2 regions of the Nocardioides palaemonis genome follow, and region 1 is predicted to be linked to the other one. Evidence: riboswitches for the same ligand, from Rfam matches in the RefSeq annotation. Region 1 holds a riboswitch; the other holds the start of a gene.
The links. Region 1 has a riboswitch for cyclic di-AMP ahead of KDN32_RS23260 (C40 family peptidase). Riboswitches for the same ligand answer to the same signal wherever they lie in the genome.
Positions count from the first base shown of each region.

Region 1 (4,374 bases):
CGTCCGTCCCGCTGCCGGCGGCGGTGGTCACGGCCGCGATGCCGGCATAGGTGCCGGGGGCGGCGCCGAGCGCCTCGTCGAGGTCGGCGGCCGTCGCCGGCACCTCGACCACGACGGGGCCCGTCCAGTCCGGCAGCACCCGCCGCACCACGCCGATGCCGACGGTGGCCCGACGGGCGACGGTGTCGGCCACCCGCTGCGGTCCGTCGGCCAGCACGAGGACGCGTCCGGACCGGGCCACGGAGAGCCGGCCGCGCAGCCACAGCGGGAGCCGCGCCGTCCGGTCCCCCGCGGGCGCCAGGAACCCGGAGACGGCGAGGCCTGCCCCGTCGGGCACGAGGCCGACCAGCACCTCCGCCGTCGACGTCGCGGCGTCCTGGTCGCCGAGGCGCCAGTCCACCTCGGCGACCGCGGTCCAGGAGCCGTCGGCGGCCACCGTGCCGGCCTGGTCGACGTAGCGCACAGCGACGTCGCGGACCGCGAGCGAGCGGACGTTGCGTCCCACACCCTCGAGCGCGGTGCGTGCTGCCTCGTCGTCCGGTGGCGCGAGCGCGACGAGCGCACCGGTGTCCCGGTCGCGCAGGGCCGCCGCGACGTCGGCGAGCGCAGCCGCTGCCGCCGCCGGGCTGGCGCGGGGAGCCTCCACCGTCCCCGGGCGGACGTCGTGGCGCCCGTCTCGGCCGAGCACCACCGCACCGGCCCCGAGACCGGCCAGGAGCACGCACGACGAAAGGCCGGCCACCCACAGGCGTGGGCGGCCGGCCTTCGAGGTCTGCAGGTCAGCCAGGGCGGACCGCGCCGACGTACGGCATCGAGTAGAGACCCGAGACCGTGACGCCCGCGCCGGGGTTGGCGGCGTGCACGATCATGCCGTTGCCGATGTACATGCCGACGTGGCTGATCGGGCTGTAGTAGAAGACGAGGTCGCCGGGCTGCAGGTCGCTCGCGGCGACGTGCGGGCCGGAGCCGTACTGGGCCGACGACGAGTGCGGCAGCGACACGCCGGCCTGGGCCCAGGCGCGCATGGTCAGGCCGCTGCAGTCGAAGGCGCTCTCGCCTGCCGCGCCGTAGACGTAGGCGTCCCCGACCTGGGCCATCGCGTACTGGATGGCCGCGGCCGCGCGGCCCGACGCGGGCACCGAGCTCGGCATCCGGGAGACCCCGCTGCGGGAGGCGAGCAGCCGCTCGCGCTCCTTCGCCTCGAGGTCGGCGAGCAGGTCCTTGGCCTCGGCCAGCTTGTCGTCGACCGTCCTCTTCTCCGAGCTCAGCTGCTCGGTGAGGTCGGCGATCTCGTCGGCACGGTCGTCGGTGGCCTCCTGGCGGATCGCCAGGGCCTGCAGCTCGGTGTCGTAGTCGGACAGCAGCGAGGACTGCAGGTCGTTGAACGACGACATCGTGGAGAGGGTGTCGAGGAACGAGCCCGGGTCCTCGGAGACGACGACCTGGCCGACGGTGGAGATGCCCTCACCCTCGAGCTGGCGCACGACGGCGTCGGAGACCTGGTCGCGCACGGCGTCGAGCCGCTCGTCCTGCCGGGCCTGGTCGGCCTTGAGGCCGGCGAGGTCCTGGCGCAGGTCGGCGAGGTCGAGCCGGGCGTCGTGCAGCCGCTCCTGCGCGGCCTCGGCCTCGTGGTAGAGGCGGTCGACGCGAGCCTTGACGGTCTTGATGTCGGGGTCTGCCTGGGCGGGCGTTGCAGGCACGAAGGCGATGGCAGCGATCGCGGTGAGACCAAGTGCGGTCGCGCCAGCTCGCTTGCGGGGGTGAGCCACGAGCGGGTGAACTCCTCGGGTGTCGTACGCCTACCGGGTGAGCTGACGGGTTCGGCACGACTGTCCTACCCCTGCTCCTCGTGCCGCTCGCGCGACACGCCTCGCAGGGGATTCACCCCAGGGGGAAGTGTGGTTCCCCGGCTCGTCGACCACAGTGGTGCGGGGGCGTGGTGCGACGACTCGGCGCGACGCCCGCGCGAGCCGGGTGACCCACTGTCACGGACGTCGGGCGACAGCCTAGACGGCGGTGCCGCGCCTCGCCAATCTTCTCCGCACTTCGGGACCTCCGTCCCTCGTCCGGCCTCACGCCGACTCGATGACCGGCCCGTTCCGGGGGTCGACCAGGCGCAGCGGCGGCACCAGCCCGCCCGAGGCGAGCGCGTCGAGCGCCGCCATCTCGTCGTCGTCGACCGTCAGCTCGGGCGGCGGCCCGAGCAGGACGCTCACCACGCAGTCGTGGCAGTGCAGTCCGCGCACCACGCAGGTGTCGCAATCGATCCGTGTCGTCATGCCCGCAAAGGTGGCAGGGCCCACCGACAGCGGGTCCCGGCGTGTCGCGCCGCGGCGTGTCGCGCACGTGACGCGCCCGACCGGCCAGCCCGTGACGCGGCGTGCATAGGGTGCCGCAGGTGAGCACCTCGACGACGGCCCGCAGGCTGCTGCCCCTCGTCGTCGTGTGGGCCTACGCGCTGCTGCTCACCTCGTTCGCCGTCGACGTCATGACCGACATGAGGTTCGGCATCGACTCGCACGCCTACTGGCGGGCCGCGCAAGGACCCCTCGACGCGGTCTACCGCCTCGCGCCCGGCCAGCTCGACGCCTACAACTACTCCCCCGCCTTCGTCCAGGCGCTGTGGCCGCTCGCCCAGCTGCCGTGGCCGGTGTTCGCGACTCTCTGGTCGCTCGCGGCGCTCGCGGCGTTCGTGTGGCTGCTGTGGCCGCTCGGTCCGCGCTACGCCGTGCCGCTGGTGCTCTGCTGCACGCCCGAGCTCCTGAGCGGCAACGTCTTCTGGCTGATGGCGCTCGTCGTGGTGGCCGCCGCCCGTCCCGGCGCCCGTCCCGGTGCCGCGGCCGCGTGGGCCTTCGTGGCACTGACCAAGCTGACGCCGGCCCTCGGACCCCTCTGGTACGCGGTGCGCCGGGAGTGGCGCAGCCTCGCCTGGTCCGTCGTGGGGACCGTCGTGGTGGTCGCGGTGTCGGCCGCGGTGGCTCCCGGCGCGTGGGGCGACTGGATCGACTTCCTGACCCGCCACGAGCGGAGCACCGAGGTCGTCGGCGCCGCGGCCTTCGGGCCGCTGGCACTCCGGCTGCCCGTCGCCCTCGCGCTGCTCGTCTGGGGTGCGCTCACCGATCGGCGCTGGGCGCTGCCGGCGGCGATGGCGCTCGCCGCGCCCGTCGCCGGACCCGCCGCCCTCACCGTGCTCGCCGCGGTGCCCCGCCTGCGCGACCGGGCCGCTCAGGCCTCGGGCGCGGGGTCGTCGACGACCCAGCAGGACCACCCCGACGGGCAGTCCACCGGCGTGAGCCCGTCGGTCGACGCGGCGAGGTCGTCGGGCGAGGTGCCCCCACGGGTCACGACCAGGTCCGACGACCGGATCGCGCGACGGCCCCCGTCGCGTCCCTCGAGGAAGTCGAGGTAGGCCGCCTGGTCGTCGCGGGCGAACGCGTCGATCGGGTTGGAGACCCACAGGCGGACGCCCGCGACGGCGAGCGCCTCGGAGAGGGGCGCCGGCGCGAGCACGACGCGGTCCCCGGCGACCGCGGCCAGCGCCGCGACGTCGTCGGGGTCGGCCCCGAGGACGGCGTCGCCGCGGACTACGGCCACCGGCAGCGCCACGACCAGCGCCACGACCGCCGCCAGTGCTCCCGCGAGGACCGCACGGGAACCGACTCCGGGGAGCGCGTCCTCGGTCCGGGAGCGGTCGGGCGCGACCAGGACGGTCAGCAGGAGCAGCAGCCACACGCCGTGCCGGGCGGCGTCGGCGGTCGCGAGGCACAGCCCGGCGACCGCGACGTACTCCCACGCGGGACGGCGGGTGCGCAGGACGGCGACGAGGAGCGCGAGGGCCGCCAGCAGCATCACCAGGTCGACCGGGCTGGTCAGCGAGGGGCGGGCCCACAGGCCCTCGCCGCGCTGCGCCGAGACGTTGTCGAACACCTCGAGGTAGTAGGTCGGGGTGTGCCACCCCTGCGGGGTCACGCACAGCGCCAGCAGGGTCGAGACCCCGACGCCCACCGTCTCGAGGGGGCGGAGGCGGAGCCGGTCGACCAGGAGGTAGGCGCCGACGACGCACGTCCCGAGCAGCGCGGCGCCGTGCAGGTTGCCCCAGACCGCGACGACCGGGACCACCCACCAGATCCGGCGGTCCGGACTCGCGTGCTGGCGGGCGAGGATCGCGAGGACGAGCGCGAACGGGACGAAGGACAACGTCTGCGCGCGCACCAGGCCCAGCGAGGTGAGGCTGCCCGCGACGAGCGCGACCAGCGCCCACGCGACGGCCGCGTCCGAGGCTCCTCGAGCCCGCGCGGCGCCCGCTGCCACCACCAGTGCGACCGTGACGAGGACGAGGTGGGCGAGCACCGCGGTGGTCGCGCCGAGCCCGTG
Region 1 is NZ_JAGVQR010000001.1:1,485,960-1,490,333, reverse strand. It holds gene KDN32_RS07270 (hypothetical protein) at 1-721, opposite strand, end outside; gene KDN32_RS23260 (C40 family peptidase) at 780-1,700, opposite strand; cyclic di-AMP (ydaO/yuaA leader) riboswitch at 1,782-1,947, opposite strand; gene KDN32_RS07260 (hypothetical protein) at 2,073-2,279, opposite strand; gene KDN32_RS07255 (glycosyltransferase 87 family protein) at 2,399-3,409, shown strand.

Region 2 (4,374 bases), 430 kb from region 1:
GCACCTGCACCCGGTCGGCGAGCAGCGCGTCGCGCACCGAGGTGTTGGGCGTGTGGGGGAGCGAGGCGAACCACTCGGGCCGGGCGTACGTCGGCCCGAGCGACGGGACGGCGTAGTAGAGGGCGGCCCCCAGCATCCAGTCGACCGAGATCGCGGTGACGTACCACGCGCCGGCGGTCGAGCGCCGCGTCCAGACCAGGGCGATCGCCAGGCTGGCCGGGACGAGCCCGATCCAGATCAGGTAGACGGCGGCGCACACCCAGTTGGCCACGCCCGTGCCGAGGACGTGGTGCAGGACGACCGCCGGGTCGTGCCCGAGCCACATCGCGTGGTCGAACCGGGCGAGCGCGGGATCGGCGAGCCGGTCGGTGACGAACGGGACGTAGCTCTTGAGGTTGCGGAACGCGACGTAGGCGACGTACCAGGTGAGCAGCCCGCTGACCGTGAACGCGAGCTGGTCACGCGTCCACCGCTCGCGGGCGACCGTCAGCAGGGACGGTCGGCCGTCCGGCCCCGGGCGCCGGCGCAGCAGCGCCCACCGCGCAAGGACGTCGAGCAGGATCGCCGAGCCGACGATCGTCGGCAGCCGGAACCACGTCGGCAGCGACGCCCCGTCCGGGTCGCGCACCGGCAGGTGGTGCGTCCACGCCACCAGCAGCGCCGCGACCGCCATGAGGGCCGCGACGACCGCGGCGGCCCGGAACTCACGCCTCCCCATCCCGGCACCGTACCCACTCCGGCGGGTGGGTAGCCTCGGCGACGTCCTCAACACCCCCAGAACTCAGGAGTCCAGATGGGTCGTTTCGACGGGCGCGTCGCCGTCATCACCGGAGCAGCGCGGGGCATCGGCTTCGGCATCGCGCAGCGGTTCGCGAGCGAGGGCGCGTCGATCGCGGTCCTCGACCTCGACGAGGCCGCCGCCCAGGACGCCGCGGGCCGCCTCGAGCTCAGCGACGGCGCCCGCGCCGTCGGGATCGCCTGCGACGTCGTCGACGCCGCCGCCGCGGAGGCCGCGGTCCAGCGCGTCGTCGACGAGCTGGGCGGCATCCACGTCCTGGTCAACAACGCCGGGATCACGCGCGACAACCTGCTGTTCAAGATGACCGAGGACGACTGGGACCTGGTCATGAACGTCCACCTCAAGGGCGTGTTCAACATGACCAAGGCCGCGCAGTCGCGGTTCGTGGAGCAGAAGTACGGCAAGATCCTCAACCTCTCCAGCGTCTCCGCGCTGGGCAACCGCGGCCAGGCCAACTACTCCGCGGCCAAGATGGGCATCCAGGGCCTCACCCGCACCCTCGGCATCGAGCTCGGCCCGTTCGGCATCACCGCCAACGCGATCGCGCCCGGCTTCATCGCCACCGAGATGACCGACGCCACCGCGCGCCGGCTGAAGATGGAGCCCGAGGAGCTGCAGCGGCTCAACGCCGAGGCCACGCCGGTGCGCCGCGTCGGCCAGCCCGAGGACATCGCCGCCGCGGCGGCGTTCCTGTGCAGCGACGAGGCCTCCTTCGTCACCGGTCAGACGCTCTACGTCGACGGCGGCCGCAAGCTCGGCTGAGACGAACCTCACGGCCCCGGACCCGCGACCACGCGGGTCCGGGGCCGTCGTCGTGCCGGGGCCGGTTTTGCGGCGGTCGGGCCCGTGTGCCAGCGTGGTGGGCCGTCGAGGATCCCCAGGCCGGCTCGGGCCCGCCTGCTGGCGTCGACCGCACGACAACTGAACCGTCCCGGACTACGCCGAGTCCTGCCCGGCCGGGACGCACCCCCGAGAACACCGAGGGCAGGAGTGGGGGACCCACAGGTTCCACTGCCGGCGCGCACGCGACTGCGTGTGCCGTCGGCTCGGGGCGCAGCCACCTCGGTGGCGGAGCACCTTCCAGCTCCAGCCCGACAGCTCACCTCACAGGCGTGGGAAAGGACACCTCCATGCCTGCGACTTCTCGCACGGCGCGAGCCTGCGCGCTCGCCCTCGCCGGCGCCGGGCTCGGCGCCTCGATGCTCGCCGCCCCGGCGGCCACCGCGGCCGGCGGCTCGCCGACCGGCAGCACCACCACGAGCACCACCAGCACCGGCGCCACCGCCGTCGCGAAGCAGACCGCCAAGGAGCGCAAGCGCAAGCAGGCGCGACGGGCGGCCCGGCGGGTCAACGACCGGGTGCTCGGCGCGCGGGACACCGCGATGCGCCAGCGCGGCGACTGGTACGCCTACGGCGCCAGCGGCCCGGGCTCCTTCGACTGCTCCGGCCTCGTCTACTACAGCTATCGCCGCGCCGGGTTCCCCGTCCCGCGGACCTCGGCCGCCCAGGCGGGGTTCACCCGTCGCGTCGCGAAGCAGGACATGCGCGCCGGCGACCTGATGTTCTTCTACGGCAGCGGCGGGGTCTACCACGCGGCGATCTTCCTGCGCTGGTCGCACGGCCACGCCGTGATGCTGCACGCGCCGGGCTCGGGCCAGCGGGTCCAGGTCGCGGTGCCGTGGACGTCCCAGTGGTTCGGCGGCACGCTGCGCCGACGCTGAGACGCTTGTCGCACTCCTCTACTGTGTGGCGCGCCTTCCCCCGCGGGGGAGGCGCGCCCGCACACTTGCTGCTGAGCACCACCCCCGTCCGATCGGAGTCACCCGTGCGTCACCGCCTCACCGTGTCCGTCGCCGCGCTCGCCGCGGCCTCGCTGCTGCTCGCCGGGTGTGGCGGGGGCAGCGACGACGAGGCCCCGGATGACCCCGCGTCCTCCGAGCCCACGACGTCGCAGGCGTCGGCGCCGCCGGAGCCCGTCTACTGGCCGCTGACCGGCCTCGAGCGCAAGGGCAAGGCCCCGAAGCACCCCGTGATCGTGACCAAGGTCGACAACACCTCCTCCAGCGCGCCGCAGGTCGGCCTCGGGTCGGCCGACCTGGTCGTGGAGGAGCTCGTCGAGGGCGGCTACACCCGCCTGGCGGCCTTCTACTACTCCAAGGTCCCGGCCGACATCGGCCCGGTCCGCTCGATGCGGGCCAGCGACATCGGCATCGTGCCCCAGGGTGCGACCGTCGTGACCAGCGGCGCCGCGCAGGTGACCATCAACCGGATCAACGGTGCCGGCATCCCGTGGATCACCGAGGGTGCGGCCGGCGTCTACCGCGACAACACGCGCTCGGCGCCCTACAACCTCTTCGCCCACCTCGCCGACATCTCCAAGCGCCTCAAGGCCGACGACGAGCCGCCGGCGTACCTGCCGTGGGGCACCGAGGCCGACCTGCCCAAGGGCGGCAAGGCCAGCAGCCTCACCGCCGACTTCGGTGCGCACACCACGTCGTGGCAGTTCCAGAACGGCCGCTACGTCAACACCGACTCCTACGCCGCGCAGGGCGACCAGTTCCCGGCGACGTCGGTGCTGGTGCTCCGGGTCAAGGTGGGCGACGCGGGCTACAAGGACCCCGCCGGCTACCCCGTCCCGGAGACCAAGTTCGAGGGCACCGGCACCGCGCTGCTGTTCCACGGCGGGCGCGTGGTCCGGGGCACCTGGTCCAAGGACGGCCTGACCGGCCAGATCGAGCTCAGCACGAAGAAGGGCGAGCTCACCGTCCCGGCCGGTCACACCTGGGTCGAGCTCGTGCCGGCCGTCAACGGCGACGTCACGTTCACGAAGTAGCCGGCGCGGCACCGGGCTCCCGGGGGCCGCGACCGGCCTCCAGGAGCTCGCGCAGCCCGGTCAGCACCGCCTCGATCGCCCGCTCCGCGCGGTCCGCGGCCGACGCCGCGTCGTCACTGGCCGCGACGGCTCCGCCGGCCGCCGACAGGGCGCCGAAGAAGATCCGGGCGAAGGTGGCCAGCATCGCGTCGTCGAGGTCCCAGGTGTCCGAGTCGAGCACCGACCGGACGATCTCGTCCACCACGGCGTAGGTCGACGTCTCCTCGCGCTCGCGGAACCGCTCGTGCCCGAGCACCGCGGGGCCGTCGGCGACGACGAGCTGGCGGTAGCCCGGCTCGCGCACCACGTCGAGGAAGGCGCGGAGCCCGGCCGCGGCCCCCGTCCACGGGTCGCCGGGCGCCGCGGCGGCCTGGCGCACGGCCACCGCCGCACGCTCCTCCACCCGGTCGAGGGCGGCCTCGAAGATCGCCTGCTTGCCGCTGAAGTGGTGGTAGAGCGCCCCCTTGGTGACGTCGGCGCCGGCCACGATCGCGTCCAGGGAGGTGGCCGCGTAGCCGTGCTCGACGAACAGCGCCTCCGCGGCGTCGACGAGCGAGGTCCTCGTCGCCGACGACCCCTGCCCCCGTACGTCCATCGGCCCACCCTAGGTGACCTGCGTCACCCCGGCACCCGACGAGGGCAGGGGCGGGTGTCAGCGACGCAGCTCGCAGCTCTTCAGCTGCTCGCCGCGCAGGCAGCGGTC
Region 2 is NZ_JAGVQR010000001.1:1,052,932-1,057,305, forward strand. It holds gene KDN32_RS05080 (phosphatase PAP2 family protein) at 1-718, opposite strand, end outside; gene KDN32_RS05085 (SDR family NAD(P)-dependent oxidoreductase) at 794-1,561, shown strand; cyclic di-AMP (ydaO/yuaA leader) riboswitch at 1,766-1,927, shown strand; gene KDN32_RS05090 (C40 family peptidase) at 1,930-2,520, shown strand; gene KDN32_RS05095 (DUF3048 domain-containing protein) at 2,625-3,632, shown strand; gene KDN32_RS05100 (TetR/AcrR family transcriptional regulator) at 3,622-4,266, opposite strand; gene KDN32_RS05105 (calcium-binding protein) at 4,324-4,374, opposite strand, start outside.
Region 2: another riboswitch for cyclic di-AMP. It lies ahead of KDN32_RS05090 (C40 family peptidase); the one in region 1 lies ahead of KDN32_RS23260 (C40 family peptidase).